3 regions of the Virgibacillus xinjiangensis genome follow, and region 2 is predicted to be linked to each of the others. Evidence: predicted binding sites of a transcription regulator. Region 2 holds the regulator's gene; each other region holds the start of a gene.

Region 1 (4,811 bases), on a different contig from region 2:
TTAAAAGTGAATACCGATAACCTCACACCTGAGCAAACTGCACAGCACATCTTCACAGAACTGCAACAACAGGAGCACTGATAAAGAAGCAGACAGCAACATTCATTTAATGAAAAGATTGTTTAAACCATACAACACCTATTACATGTATTAGCCCGGAAAGAGTTTTTATCTTTTCCCGGGCTTCATTGCATGCTCTCTACGTTAACTGGATAGTTATTGCCTACTCTTTTACCTTTTCTTTCAATAGCATCCACGGCCTGTTACGTTGCCACTCCACTTCTACCTCTTCGTGCAGAAAAGCTGAAAGGTTTCCACTGGTAAGAACCCGTTCCGTTTGCCCTTGATCAAACACTTTTCCACCCCTAAGCAGCAGTGTATGAGAGAAAACAGGAAGAATCTCTTCTGTATGATGGGTGACAAAAATAATGGTGGGAGCACCCTTTTCGGATGCCATACGGCTGACCGACTCCAGTAAATCTTCCCTTGCCAAGAAATCCAGACCAGTTGTCGGTTCATCCAATATCAACAGTTTAGGATCCCCCATTAAACCTCTCGCAATCAGAAGTTTTTGTTTCTCTCCTTGTGAACATGATTGATAGGGGTTTTCAGCCAATTCGGCACAATCCAGCTGTTCCATCAATTGGTATGCCTTATGATACTCTTCATCGCCTGGATGCTCATAAAGTCCGATGGAAGCATACTTCCCACTCAACACGACATTTACTCCAAGCTCTGTTCCCCTGATGCGTTCTTGAAGAGAAGAACTTACCCAGCCGATAGATTTTCTCAGTTCCCTTATATCCGTTTTGCCAAATAAATTCCCGAGGACTTGAACCGTGCCATTGGTAGGCCATATATAGCCATTGATCATATTGAGCAGAGTCGTCTTTCCGGACCCATTCAGCCCCAGAACAGCCCAGTGCTCCCCGCTTTTTACCTCCCAATCTATTTCTGATAGGATCATCTTCCCTTCCCTCTTCCACGATACATTGGACAATGCGACATCAATCGACATGTTTTCCCCTACCTTCCTATTTCAGATATAGAAAAAAGCAAGAAATACAGTATTCTGCATTTCTTGCTTCATCTCAGTTGACGCGCCCGGAGGGATTCGAACCCCCGACTGACTTGGTACCGGAAACCAACGCTCTATCCTACTGAGCTACGGGCGCATAGAATTGTTAATCGTTTTTTAACACATATAACATTATAACGCCCTCTCAGCTATTTGACAACCCCTCTTTTAAAATCATGCAGGTTTATTTTTCTGATGACTGGGAATGATGGTTAAAAGATTTATCTTCATCTCGAACGTTATCGTTTGACCTTTATTGACCATTTAGTTATGATGTAGAAAGAACGTTATTGAAAAAGGGAGGATTTTACTTATGAACTTAATACCGACTGTAATTGAACAGACCAACCGCGGAGAACGTGCCTACGACATTTACTCTCGCCTGCTGAAAGACCGCATTGTTATGCTGGGAAGCGGAATCGATGACAATGTGGCTAATACGATTGTTGCACAGTTATTATTCCTGGAAGCAGAGGATCCAGAGAAAGACATTTCCTTATACATCAACTCCCCAGGTGGGTCCATTACTGCAGGAATGGCTATCTTTGATACCATGCAGTTCATCAAGCCGGATGTATCCACCATCTGTACAGGTATGGCTGCATCCATGGGTGCCTTCTTGCTCGCGGCAGGGGAAAAGGGCAAACGCTATGCTCTCCCTAACAGTGAAGTAATGATTCACCAGCCGCTTGGCGGAACGCAGGGTCAAGCTACTGACATCGAGATCCATGCCCGCCGCATTATTGAAATGAAGCGGAAAATGAACGAAATTCTTTCCGAGCGTACTGGTCAACCGCTCGAGGTCATCGAACGTGATACAGAGCGTGATAACTTCATGAGTGCCCAGAAATCCGTAGAATACGGCCTGATTGATAAAATTCTGGAACGTAATGAGAAATAATTGGAGACACGGCCGTCCCATCAATCTACAAAGATTGATGGGACGTTTTTTTTTATGGACAACGATATAGAGATGATGGGAATATGAAAATCAAAAAATGTAATCATATCCATGTTCCTCCATCAACTGGTGAGAAAGTTGTAAAGCCATCCATTAAGGAAAAAATCCACGAAGAAGTTTCATTCTCTTCGTGGATGATCGTTGGTTACAGCTTCATTGATAAAGCCTTCTCATTTTATCCGCTTTGTGATATATGGTTATCTTCGGCTTGATGCCGGTTCAATTTGAAACAAAGGAAATCAAATGCTCCATTGCATCTGCTTCATCTGCACCTTCTGCAATGATTTTTATTTCTTCCCCACTTGTTACTGCTAAACTCATTAATCCCATGATACTCTTGGCATTAACTTTTTTTCCGCCTTTTTCCAGAAACAAATTTGCTGAATACCGATTGGCCTCCTGCACAAATTGTGCTGCAGGACGTGCCTGCAATCCAGATTCCAATTCCACTTTGACGGATTTCTCAACCAAATTCCTCATCCTCTCTACTCGTAAGCGCTACCAAGCCATATTGTAGTTAATCGACAGCTCCTGCCCCAAAGCCGGAACTGCCGATTGTTTATGGCATGCGAAAAATTGATTTGATATTTTTATTTATCTGTATTATATCATGAACAATCGATGAAATGAATTATTTCGTTGCAGGCGCCTCTCCCCGCTTTATTTTTTCGGCAAACTCATCAATCTTCTTCAGTCGATGGTTCACACCTGATTTTGATATTCTTCCAGTTGACATCAACTCGCCCAGTTCTTTCAACGTTACATCCTCGTGCTCTACGCGGAGTCTTGCGATTTCCTGCAGTTTTTCAGGAAGCTGATCCAGCCCGACAGTCCGCTCAATCAACTTGATATTTTCTATTTGTCTAAAAGCTGCACCAATAGTCTTATTAAGATTCGCTGTTTCGCAATTGACCAGACGGTTCACCGAGTTCCTCATGTCTCTCACAATCCGGACATCCTCAAATTTGAACAAGGCATTATGCGCCCCTATCACACTCAGAAAAGCAGTAATCTTTTCTGCTTCTTTCATATAGACGATGTATCCGTTTTTGCGCTCCAGTTTCCGTCCGTTTAAATTGAAATCATTCAACAGTTCACACAAAGCATCATTATGTTCTTGGTGGAAATTAAAGATTTCGAGATGATAGGACGATGTTTCCGGGTTGTTGATCGAACCACCGGCTAGGAAAGCCCCGCGCAAATAAGATTTTCTGCAGCATGGCTTCTTTAGAAATTTATCTGAAATGGTCCGAATCAGCCTGTACGGTTCTTCGAAAATTCCAAGGTCCGTCAACATTCTTTTTACATCTTCCTTCATGCGTACAATATAGACATTATTTTTTTTCAACTTCATTTTTTTGCGGACCAGCAGTTCCACTGGAAAAGAATATATCGATTTGATTAATGTATAAATTCTCCTTGCAATGGCAGCATTTTCCGTTTGGACATCCAAAACAAAATCCTGCCGGGAGACGGACAGGGCGCCATTCATGCGTATCAAAGCTGCAAGTTCGGACTGGATGCAGCATTCCTCTACTTCCATGCCCGTCAGTTCTTTCTTGATTTCTGAAGCAAAAGACATCTGTCTCCCCCCTTCCCTTTAAGTGAAGCCTCATTCCTGCAGCAGTCCATCACTTTCTTCTTTTTATAGCGGAATACAATAAGTTGGAAACTTTCTCGGTATCGTGCCTGATCGTCGACTTCGAATGGTCAATGATGTCCCCTTCAATGACCTTGAGGCCCATCTCCCGTAGACGGTCGGTATCATATAAAACGGGCTCCGCATTCTCCTCTTCATAGACGGCCCTTACATTTTTCCGGATAGGTTCATTATGGACCACAATGGAATCCACTGTTCCTTGTCCTATGTGGCTGGTGATTGCCTCTACATGCTCTGAAGCAGTATAGCCCGTTGTTTCACCCGCCTGGGTCATGACATTGCACACATATACAACCTCTCCTCTGCTCATACGGATGGCCTGGTCAATCTCAGGCATGATCAATGTCGGAAGAATACTCGTATACAAGCTTCCGGGAGCAATCACGATCAGATCAGCATTCTTGACAGCACGGATGGCGTTCGGCAATGGTTTGACCGGCTGCGGCTGGAGAAACACCTTTTTAATCCGTTTATTGGACAATGGTATATTGGATTCACCGGAAACGATACTGCCATCTTCCATTTCAGCGTGCAGGGACATACTGTCATTGGAAATCGGATATATCTTCCCTTTCACATTCAGTACGCGGGAAATCTCCTTGATTCCATTGTTGAAATTCCCAGTAATGGAGGTCATTGCTGCAAGAAGGAGATTCCCCATGGAGTGGCCGGAAAGACCATTACCCACCGCAAACCGATGCTGGAATAGGTCCACCAGCATCGGTTCCGCATCAGATAGAGCAGCTATTACATTACGGATATCCCCAGGAGCGGGGATATCCATTTCACTTCTCAGCCTGCCGGTACTGCCTCCGTCATCCGCCACCGTGACAATAGCGGTCAGCTGTATAGGTAGATTTTTTAAACCTCTCAGCAGAACCGGCATACCTGTCCCGCCGCCAATGACTACGACCCTGGGATTATTTTCTTCCGTCATATCAATGTCCCTTTCTTTTATCAATATCCCTATGTGTTACATGGGCAATATAATCTGGCGACAACTCTTTGGCAAAGTATTCCGCAAGCGCCACAGAGCGATGTTGGCCGCCAGTACAGCCAATGGCCACCACTAATTGAGACTTTCCTTCTTTTTTATACTGTGGAAGCATAAA
Region 2 (4,811 bases):
CTAAAGTATCTTAGCTTTTTATTTTAGGTGTTAATATTTCCTAAGATAGAAGGATATTTGCATCCGAATACTAGTCCATTGCTGACAAGTGAGTCAGTATACGTTTCAGTTTTGAAGCATGCTGTTGTTCCACAATTTCTTAGACATTATGAGAAATCAGCCTACTTTTTGATGGAGTGCATATATTGGTATAAATGAAAATACTGTTTTATAATTCATATAATAGTAAAAAAGGTGGTGCGGAGATTGGAAACTATAATGAATGAAATATTCCAAGAGGATTTAGACATCATGGTCATTCGATTGCTGATAGCCTTGGTATTGTCAGGAATCATCGGTTTTGAAAGAGAATTGAATAACCATTCTGCCGGTTTCCGTACCCATATACTTGTAGGAGTAGGCGCCTGTCTGATGATGTTGTTATCTGTTTTTGGATTTGAAGAATTTATGCGGCAGTATGATAATGTACGATTTGACCCGGCAAGAATACCTTCTTATGTAATCAGTGGAATTGGCTTTCTTGGGGCAGGGACAATTATTGTATATGGCGGTACCATCCGTGGATTAACTACAGCTGCTTCTATTTGGGCAGTCGCTGGAATAGGACTAGTGGTAGGGGCAGGTATGTATGGTCCAGCTTTATTTACAACGTTAATTATTCTTATCAGCCTTGTCTTTCTAAATAATTTGGAAAGAATGTTCACAAAAGGGCATTCCACAAATATAGTAGAGATAGTAGCTTTATCTGACTTGGAAATCAGCGATGTGATCACTATATTGGAGAACTATAAGCTGAACATCCAAAACGTGGAAATTATTAAAGCGGAGCATAATCTTAGAAAGATATTCATCAAGACAGATCGTATGAAAGATATGGAGAGAATTGCCCTCTTTGAAGAGGTATCACAAGTAAATGAAGTTAGAAATATTTCTGAACTTAAGTAGACATAATGGACGCATCACCTCCTAAGACCTTACACAAATCATTGTTGTAAGGTTTTTTCTATCTACTTTTTGTCTAGACTATACTTAAACAGAATACATAGTATTTGCAAGATGTTTTTTTTACCGTATAATAAGAGTATAGTCAAAGATAGTCAAAGTCAAAAAGACAGCAAGGAGGTGGGGCGCCGGTGAGTAATATTTCTGATGTGATTGAACAGTATCTCAAAAAAATATTACAGACAGAAGGGCAAAATGTCATCGAGATCAAGCGCAGCGAGATTGCGGATCAATTCCAGTGTGTCCCCTCGCAAATTAATTATGTGATTAAGACGCGTTTTACAGTGGAAAAAGGGTATATAGTAGAGAGTAAACGTGGCGGTGGCGGTTATATCCGAATCATGCGTGTCATTCATCAAGATAAATCGGAACTTATCGATGAGGTTATTGAAATGATCAACCCGTCTGTTACCCAGCAGGCTGCAGCTGACATAATGGATCGGCTGATGGAGGAAAAGCTGGTGACGGAGCGGGAAGCAAAACTGATTATGAGCGCAGTGGACCGTACTACATTAGCTTTCCAACTACCTATGCGCGACGAAATACGAGCGCGTGTTCTAACTTCAATGCTCTCCACTTTAAAATACCTGAATAAGTAAGGAGGCTAAAAAGCATGGAATGTCAAGAATGTCATAAACGGCCTGCCACCCTTCATCTCACAAAGGTAATCAATGGAAGCAAGACCACTGTGCATGTATGTGGTGTCTGTGCGAAGGAAATGGGCTATATGAATTCTTCAGAGGAAGGATATTCCCTTCAAAACCTTCTTTCCGGGTTGTTTAATTTCGACCCCGGTGTTTTAGGAGCACAAAAAGGCCAGCCTTATCAGCAATCACAGGAATTTCAATGTCCTGGATGCGGGATGACTTTTTCAGAGTTTCAACGTGTTGGCAAGTTTGGTTGTGCTTCTTGTTATAAAACATTTTCTTCCAGACTTGACCCGATATTCAGGCGGGTACATTCCGGCAACACCCAACATTCCGGAAAGATACCAAAGCGCCAGGGCGGTGATTTGAATAAGAAGAAGCAGCTGGAAAATTATAGAGAACAATTGAAACACCTGATAGAGGAAGAAGCTTTTGAAGAAGCAGCGAAAGTCAGGGACCAAATCAGGGCTCTACAAAGTGACAAGGATGACAGGGAAGCAGGTGAGGGCAACTGATGGCACTGGAGGATTTCATGAAACAAGCAATAAGCCCATGGATGAGGGAAAGTGGGCCTGACAGTGACATTGTATTAAGCAGTCGTATTCGGTTGGCAAGAAACTTTTCGAATGCAGCCTATCCAATCCTGGCCGATCAAAAAAAGCTGGAGGAAATCCATGAGTTCTTCAGGGAGGAGTATGATGAGCAGTCTTTTGAGGATTACGAAAACTTTTCGTTTATTTCTATGGAAGACTTAAGCTCCATCCAAAAGAGGGTGTTGGTTGAAAAGCATTTGGTCAGTCCTCATTTGGTCGAAAATACTCAAGAAGCTGCTGCACTCATTTCTGAAAATGAACAGGTTTCCTTGATGGTAAATGAAGAAGACCATATTCGCCTCCAGGTTTATTTCCCTGGGTTTCAGTTGCCTGAAGCCTTGGAAAAAGCATTTTCTCTGGATGATTGGCTAGAAGAGAAGATTGATTACGCCTATGATGAAACAAGGGGATATCTGACCAGCTGTCCCACCAATGTAGGTACAGGGATGAGGGCTTCGGTGATGATGCACCTTCCTGCTTTGGCCATTACTAAGCAGCTGAATCGCATGACTCCTGCAATCAATCAACTTGGACTGGTGGTCCGGGGGATTTACGGAGAGGGCAGTGAAGCATTAGGAAACCTTTTCCAGATTTCTAATCAAATTACATTGGGCAAAACAGAGGAAGATATTGTTGGAGATTTACAGAGTGTTGTGAAACAATTGATAACACATGAAAGGAATGCCCGCTCCAGATTGATGGAGCAGTCCAGCACCGAGTTGGAAGATCGCATCTTCCGTTCATATGGGGTCCTTGAATATAGCAGAATCATGGAATCCAAAGAAGCAGCCAACCGCTTATCAAATGTACGGCTGGGAATTGATTTAGGTCTTATAAACAACGTGTCCAGAAATATACTGAATGAACTGGTCATCCTTACCCAGCCTGGTTTCCTGCAGCAGTATGCAGAACGGAAACTTTCTGCCAGTGAACGCGATGTGCTGAGAGCTTCGTTGATCCGTGAAAGACTGCAATTAGAAAAGTAGATGGGAGGAAATTTTATATGATGTTTGGACGATTTACGGAAAGGGCACAAAAGGTATTAGCTCTATCACAAGAGGAAGCAGTAAGGTTAGGTCATAACAACATAGGAACCGAACATATTCTCTTAGGCCTAGTCCGTGAAGGGGAAGGCATTGCGGCAAAAGCTTTGCAATCCTTGGGTGTGGAAGTGTCCAATATCCAGGAGCAGGTAGAAGAATTGATTGGTGTCGGTAAACAACCGATGCAATCGATCCACTATACACCAAGGGCAAAAAAAGTGGTGGAACTGTCACAAGATGAGGCAAGGAAGCTGGGGCACTCCTACGTAGGAACCGAACATATCCTCCTTGGGCTCATTCGTGAAGGTGAAGGCGTTGCTGCCCGGGTACTGAACAACTTGGGTGTCAGCTTGAACAAAGCAAGGCAGCAGGTACTCCAGCTCTTAGGAAGCAATGAGTCACAAAGCGGTCGACAGGGAAGGAACGGACAGCAGTCCAATGCAAGCACTCCTACTCTTGATTCTTTGGCGAGGGACTTGACTGTCATCGCGAAAGAAGGAAAAATCGACCCGGTCATCGGTAGGACGAAGGAAATTGAACGTGTTATTCAGGTGTTAAGCCGCCGAACTAAAAACAATCCGGTCCTTGTAGGCGAACCTGGTGTCGGTAAAACAGCTGTAGCAGAAGGCCTTGCACAGCAGATTGTCGATAATGAAGTGCCGGAAATTCTGCGTGATAAACGTGTCATGACACTTGATATGGGAACAGTAGTAGCGGGCACGAAATACCGTGGTGAATTTGAGGATCGCCTGAAGAAGGTCATGGAGGAAATCCGCCAAGCAGGCAATATCATCTTATTCATTGATGAACTCCATACCCTGATTGGAGCCGGAGGTGCTGAAGGTGCCATCGATGCGTCCAACATCCTCAAACCTTCTCTTGCCAGGGGTGAATTACAATGCATCGGGGCAACAACTTTGGATGAATACCGCAAGTACATTGAAAAAGATGCGGCCCTCGAACGGAGGTTCCAGCCAATCCAAGTGGATGAACCTACCTTGGAGGAAACCATACAGATTTTAAATGGGCTGAGAGACCGATATGAAGCCCACCACCGTGTAACTGTTACAGATGAAGCAATTGAGGCTGCGGCACACCTTTCCAACCGCTATATTACGGACAGGTTCCTGCCAGATAAAGCAATTGACTTGATTGATGAGGCAGGATCGAAAGTGCGCCTCCGCTCCTATACTGTTCCACCTAATCTGAAAGAATTGGAACAGAAGCTGGAAGAAGTACGGAAGGAAAAGGATGCAGCCGTACAAAGTCAGGAGTTTGAAAAAGCCGCTTCTCTCAGGGATTCCGAACAACGGCTTCGTGAAGAGTTGGAGGAAACAAAGAAACAATGGAAAGAAAAACAGGGGCAGATAGCTTCTGAAGTAACCGTAGAAGATATAGCCAGTGTCGTGTCCATTTGGACAGGTGTACCGGTTTCTCGTCTGACCAAGGATGAAAGTGAGCGCCTGCTTCATATGGAAGATACCTTGCACAGTCGTGTGATAGGCCAAGAAGAAGCAGTGAATGCA
Region 3 (4,811 bases), on a different contig from region 2:
GGATTTTCAATCATTTTTATGCATTTACCACTTTGATTTCTTCATCGATGACATCGACTTTTACGTTTTCCACTTCAGCTTCATCCAGGATCAGATCTGTGAGCTGGTCTTCCACTTTATCTTGGATGACCCGGCGCAGCGGACGAGCGCCGAAGCGTTTATCATAGCCGAGTTTGACCAATTCGTGCTTAGCTTCCTCCGTAATGGTGATCTGGATGTTATTTTCTTCGATGTTCTCTTGAAGTTCTTGAAGCATAAGATCGATAATTTCCATCAGGTCTTTTTCAGACAGTTCGTTGAAGTTGATGATGGAATCGAAACGGTTCAGGAACTCCGGCTTGAAGTAGTCGCTCAGGTTTTCCAAGTTGGATACCGCATCATGTGCATCCTTGTTGAAGCCTACATTGACTGTTTTCACACCGGTTCCGGCATTGCTTGTCATGATGATGACAGTGTCTTTGAAGCTCACATTCCGGCCATGGGAATCTGTCAGATGGCCGTCTTCCATGATTTGCAGGAACATGTTCTGCACATCTGGGTGGGCTTTCTCGATTTCATCCAACAGCAGGATAGAGTACGGGTTGCGGCGGACTTTCTCTGTAAGCTGTCCTGCTTCCTCATGTCCTACATATCCTGGTGGTGAACCGATGATTTTGGACACGGCGTGTTTTTCCATATATTCACTCATATCGAGGCGGATCATGGAATCACGGGAACCGAATAGTTCCTCTGCCAGTGCTTTGGTCAATTCTGTTTTACCTACACCGGTCGGTCCGACAAACAGGAAGGAACCGATTGGGCGGTGCTTGGATTTCAGTCCGGCACGGCTGCGGCGAACGGCTTTTGCCACTTTATTGACTGCTTCCTGTTGACCGATGACTTTGGTGCTCAGCTGTTCCGCGAGGTTCTTCATTTTTTCCTGTTCATCCGCTTGAAGCTTCGTGACAGGAATACCTGTTTTTTCTTCTACAATCAATTGGATATCGGAAATATCTACATCGATGACCTGCTCTTTATCTTTCGCTTTTTCCAGTTGTTTTTGCAGCTGGATTTCCTGATATCTCAGGTTGGCTGCTTTTTCGTAGTCTTCCCGTTCTGCTGCTTCTTCCTTTTCCCTGACGATTTCATCCAAGTGCTGCTGGATGGAATGGGAATCTTTTTCCGCATTGGACAGGTTCAGCCGGGAACCGACTTCGTCCATCAGATCGATGGCTTTGTCCGGCAGGAAACGATCCTGGATATAACGGTCGGACAGCTGAACGAACGCTTCGACCGCTTCATCGGAATAACGAACTTCATGGAAAGCTTCATAACGGTCTTTGATGCCTTGCAGAATTTGAATAGCCTCTTCTTTTGTCGGCTCTTTGACAATAATCGGCTGCAGACGTCGTTCAAGTGCCGCATCCTTTTCGATTTGACGGTATTCTTTCAACGTTGTCGCACCAATGATTTGCAGTTCACCCCGGGCCAGTGCCGGTTTCAGGATATTGCCTGCATCCATTTGGGAGCTCTCTGCTGAACCAGCGCCAACCAGCAGATGGATTTCGTCAATGAACAGAATGACATCCTGTCTTTGCTGCAGCTCACTGATCAGCTGTTTCATCCGTTCTTCAAATTGACCGCGCATGCTGGTATTGGCAACAAGGGATGCTACATCCAGTACATAGATCTCCTTGTTCATCAGCTTGGCAGGTACGCCGCCTTCTACGATCTTCAATGCAAGACCTTCAGCGATCGCTGTTTTACCTACACCTGGTTCCCCGATCAGGACCGGGTTGTTTTTGTTTCTTCTGTTCAATGTTTCGGTGACACGCTTCACTTCCTGATCGCGCCCAATTACCGGATCGATCTGACCGGATCTTGCTTGATCAGTAACGTTCTTGCCTAATTGGTCAAGCAGACCATTTCCTTTATTTCCTTGTCTTTGTTTTGTTTTGGTACCCGTCTGATTCCCTCCATTGCCTTGGGAAAAATTGTTGGCGAAGGAATTATCCGCGTTTCCAAAAGGAGACTGGGAAAAGAAATCCCCGGAATTACTCATCATTTTACCTTGGATCTCCTCAAAACATTCATGACAAAGATGCAGTTGCATTTTTTGATTGTTGATGTTCATCGCCAAGTTCACGTTCGCTTGGTTAATTCCACAATTTTGGCATTGCATCCTTCATTCCTCCTATATATGATCAATTTTATTTAAGCAGGTAACCTGCTGACTTTGTAACTTTGACTTTGACTATCTTTGACCTTAACTGTAGTATAAGGCATTTTCCTCAGTAGATTCAAGTCTTTTGCTTGTTCCACCATTTCTTGAAGGTCATGGGTGTTTTGAACAATATTTGACTTTGACTATCTTTGACCTTTGACTATATTATATACTGACCTTTTTTGACTTTCAAGTACTTTTGCCTAATTTTTTTCTGCATTTGGTCTGAAAGTGCCCTCTCCTACTCCCAATCAATCTTTGCAAATAAGCGCTATATACCGCTGCGGATATGCCACTGCGCTTTCCGTGTACTCTCACCAGCCACCTTGTCGTCTCTCCTCCGAAGTCTCCGTGGATTTCCTCCGCTAGTTGAGATGCTATGCTGACAAGACTATACCCAGCACGACTGTATGATGAAACTGCACCCAGCGAAGACAAAATACGTAGACTCCAGTGGGAACAGCACGAGTCTGAAGGCCCCTGAAGAAGTGCCCTTCTTCTGAGGAGACTGAAGCCGTGCCCACGGAAAGCGAAGTAATTTGTCGCAGCGGTAGCAGGCGGCAGTCCTTATCATTTCTATAAAGTTAGGATCAAAAAAGAGAACAGCTTTATATACACTGTTCCCTTTTCTACATATATTAACGCTTCATTTCTTCTTTTTCCCGCAATTCAATTCGGCGGATTTTGCCTGATGCGGTTTTCGGCAGGTCGTCGACAAACTCGATTTCCCGCGGATATTTATATGGTGCTGTCACCTGTTTGACGTGATCCTGCAATTCTTTGACCAAATCCTGTTCGTCCTGATTCACATTCTGCTTCAGTACCACGAATGCTTTTACAATGTTGCCACGCACCTCATGCGGGCTTGCTACAACGGCGCACTCTTTGACATATGGATGTTTGACCAAAGCGTCTTCCACCTCAAAAGGCCCGATCGTATAACCGGAACTGATGATGATGTCATCCTTGCGTCCCTCAAACCAGTAATAACCGTCCTCGTCTTTTCTGGCCTGGTCTCCAGTAATGTAATAGTCGCCTATTATGGTTTTTTTCGTCCGTTCCTTATCTTTATAGTATTCACGGAAAAGCGCCGGGCTGTCCACTTTCACAGCGATATCACCGACTTTATTGGCAGGAACTGGTTTTCCGTTTTCATCAATGATGTCCACTTCGTTGCCTGGCGTCGGTTTCCCCATCGATCCCGGACGGACTTCGGTATCTTTCATCACACCGAGCAGCAGCGTATTTTCCGTCTGACCATAGCCGTCCCGGACAGTCAAGTTGAAATGGCGCCGGAACGTGTCGATCACTTCCATATTCAACGGCTCACCCGCGGACACGGCACTATGCAGAGCCGGCAGTTGATAATCCTCCAAATTGTCCACTTTGGCCATCAGGCGGTATTCCGTTGGTGTGCAGCACAGCACATTGATATCATTCTCTGCAAGCAGACTCAGATACTTCTCCGGGTCAAATCTTCCATTATAGATGAACCCGGTGGCACCTGAACCGAGTACGGACAGGAATGGGCTCCATATCCATTTCTGCCAGCCTGGACCTGCTGTTGCCCAGACTATGTCCCCTTCCTCAATGGACAACCAGTTTTTCGGCGCTGTCTGCAGATGGGCGAATCCCCATCCATGGGTATGTACTACGCCTTTTGGATTACCGGTCGTTCCGGATGTATATGGAAGGAAGGCAATATCGTCCTTCGCGGTCGGAACCATCTCCAATTGGTCGGACGCCCCTTGTTTCAAGCCATCCAGTTGATGCCATCCATCCGCCGATCCGCCGACGACAAATTTCTTCAGCTGCCGATACTCTTGGATATCCTCGAACTGGTCGGTGAACGGATAATAACTGACAATACCTTTCACCTCCCCATGACTGATCCGGTACTGGAGATCCTTTGTCTTCAGCATCTCGGAAGAAGGAAGGAGCACAATACCTGTTTTCAATGCGGCTAGATAAACTTCATAGGTCTCGATCAGACGAGGCATCATGACGAGGAGCTTGTCCCCTTTTTCCAACCCCATTTCCTGAAACACATTTCCGATCCGGTTGGCGTTTTTCACCAACTCTCCATATGTAGCCTCTCTTTTTGCTCCGGTGTCGTCCTGCCAGATCAGCGCCTTCCTGTCCGCCTCTGCTGCATAACGTTCCACTTCCATGGCAATGTTATATTCCTGTGGTGCAATCAAGTCTTCCCTTTTCATCAAAACCCTCCCTGCAGTTTGCCTTATTATATCAAATGTTTCGAAACTTTATAAAGACGCATGACCGTCGGTTGGAGCCAATTGTTTCGGTAAAACGCATACATTCTTTTTTAAAAAATGAAAAAGCAGACGCTGAACGCCTGCTGCAAGTAGTTATATCATACTTTCCCCTCTTGTCTGAGATTTCCTGATATTCCCTGCCGTTTATCCTAAAATCCATAGATGGATGGAGGGAGATGGTCCTTGATGACAAGGTCGTCCAGACTTTTGAATGTATATCCCTGTTTCTTCAATTCTTTGATCAAGTGTTCCAATGCCTCGGCGTTATCCGAGGACACCGTATGCAGCAGAGCAATCGCACCCGGATGAATTTGGTCCATCACTTGTTCGAA

The links. The regulator CtsR, encoded in region 2, represses protease genes until heat stress. The targets are predictions, from matches to a motif close to ATGGTCAATAAAGGTCAAACA.
Region 1: a site for CtsR is predicted at 1,322-1,342, ahead of clpP (ATP-dependent Clp endopeptidase proteolytic subunit ClpP). Genes of this name have one in related genera too.
Region 3: a site for CtsR is predicted at 2,340-2,360, ahead of ACFOGI_RS03040 (ATP-dependent Clp protease ATP-binding subunit). Genes of this name have one in related genera too.

What each region holds. Positions count from the first base shown of each region.
Region 1 is NZ_JBHRSA010000049.1:35,880-40,690, reverse strand. It holds gene ACFOGI_RS13840 (shikimate kinase) at 1-81, shown strand, start outside; gene ACFOGI_RS13835 (ABC transporter ATP-binding protein) at 224-1,018, opposite strand; tRNA gene ACFOGI_RS13830 (tRNA-Arg) at 1,100-1,175, opposite strand; gene clpP (ATP-dependent Clp endopeptidase proteolytic subunit ClpP) at 1,392-1,979, shown strand; gene ACFOGI_RS13820 (HPr family phosphocarrier protein) at 2,259-2,510, opposite strand; gene whiA (DNA-binding protein WhiA) at 2,671-3,621, opposite strand; gene ACFOGI_RS13810 (gluconeogenesis factor YvcK family protein) at 3,671-4,636, opposite strand; gene rapZ (RNase adapter RapZ) at 4,638-4,811, opposite strand, start outside.
Region 2 is NZ_JBHRSA010000044.1:56,582-61,392, reverse strand. It holds gene ACFOGI_RS11885 (MgtC/SapB family protein) at 292-945, shown strand; gene ACFOGI_RS11880 (CtsR family transcriptional regulator) at 1,134-1,601, shown strand; gene ACFOGI_RS11875 (UvrB/UvrC motif-containing protein) at 1,616-2,164, shown strand; gene ACFOGI_RS11870 (protein arginine kinase) at 2,164-3,228, shown strand; gene clpC (ATP-dependent protease ATP-binding subunit ClpC) at 3,246-4,811, shown strand, end outside.
Region 3 is NZ_JBHRSA010000006.1:6,706-11,516, reverse strand. It holds gene ACFOGI_RS03045 (hypothetical protein) at 1-14, opposite strand, end outside; gene ACFOGI_RS03040 (ATP-dependent Clp protease ATP-binding subunit) at 17-2,161, opposite strand; gene mbcS (acyl-CoA synthetase MbcS) at 2,842-4,419, opposite strand; gene pdaA (delta-lactam-biosynthetic de-N-acetylase) at 4,629-4,811, opposite strand, start outside.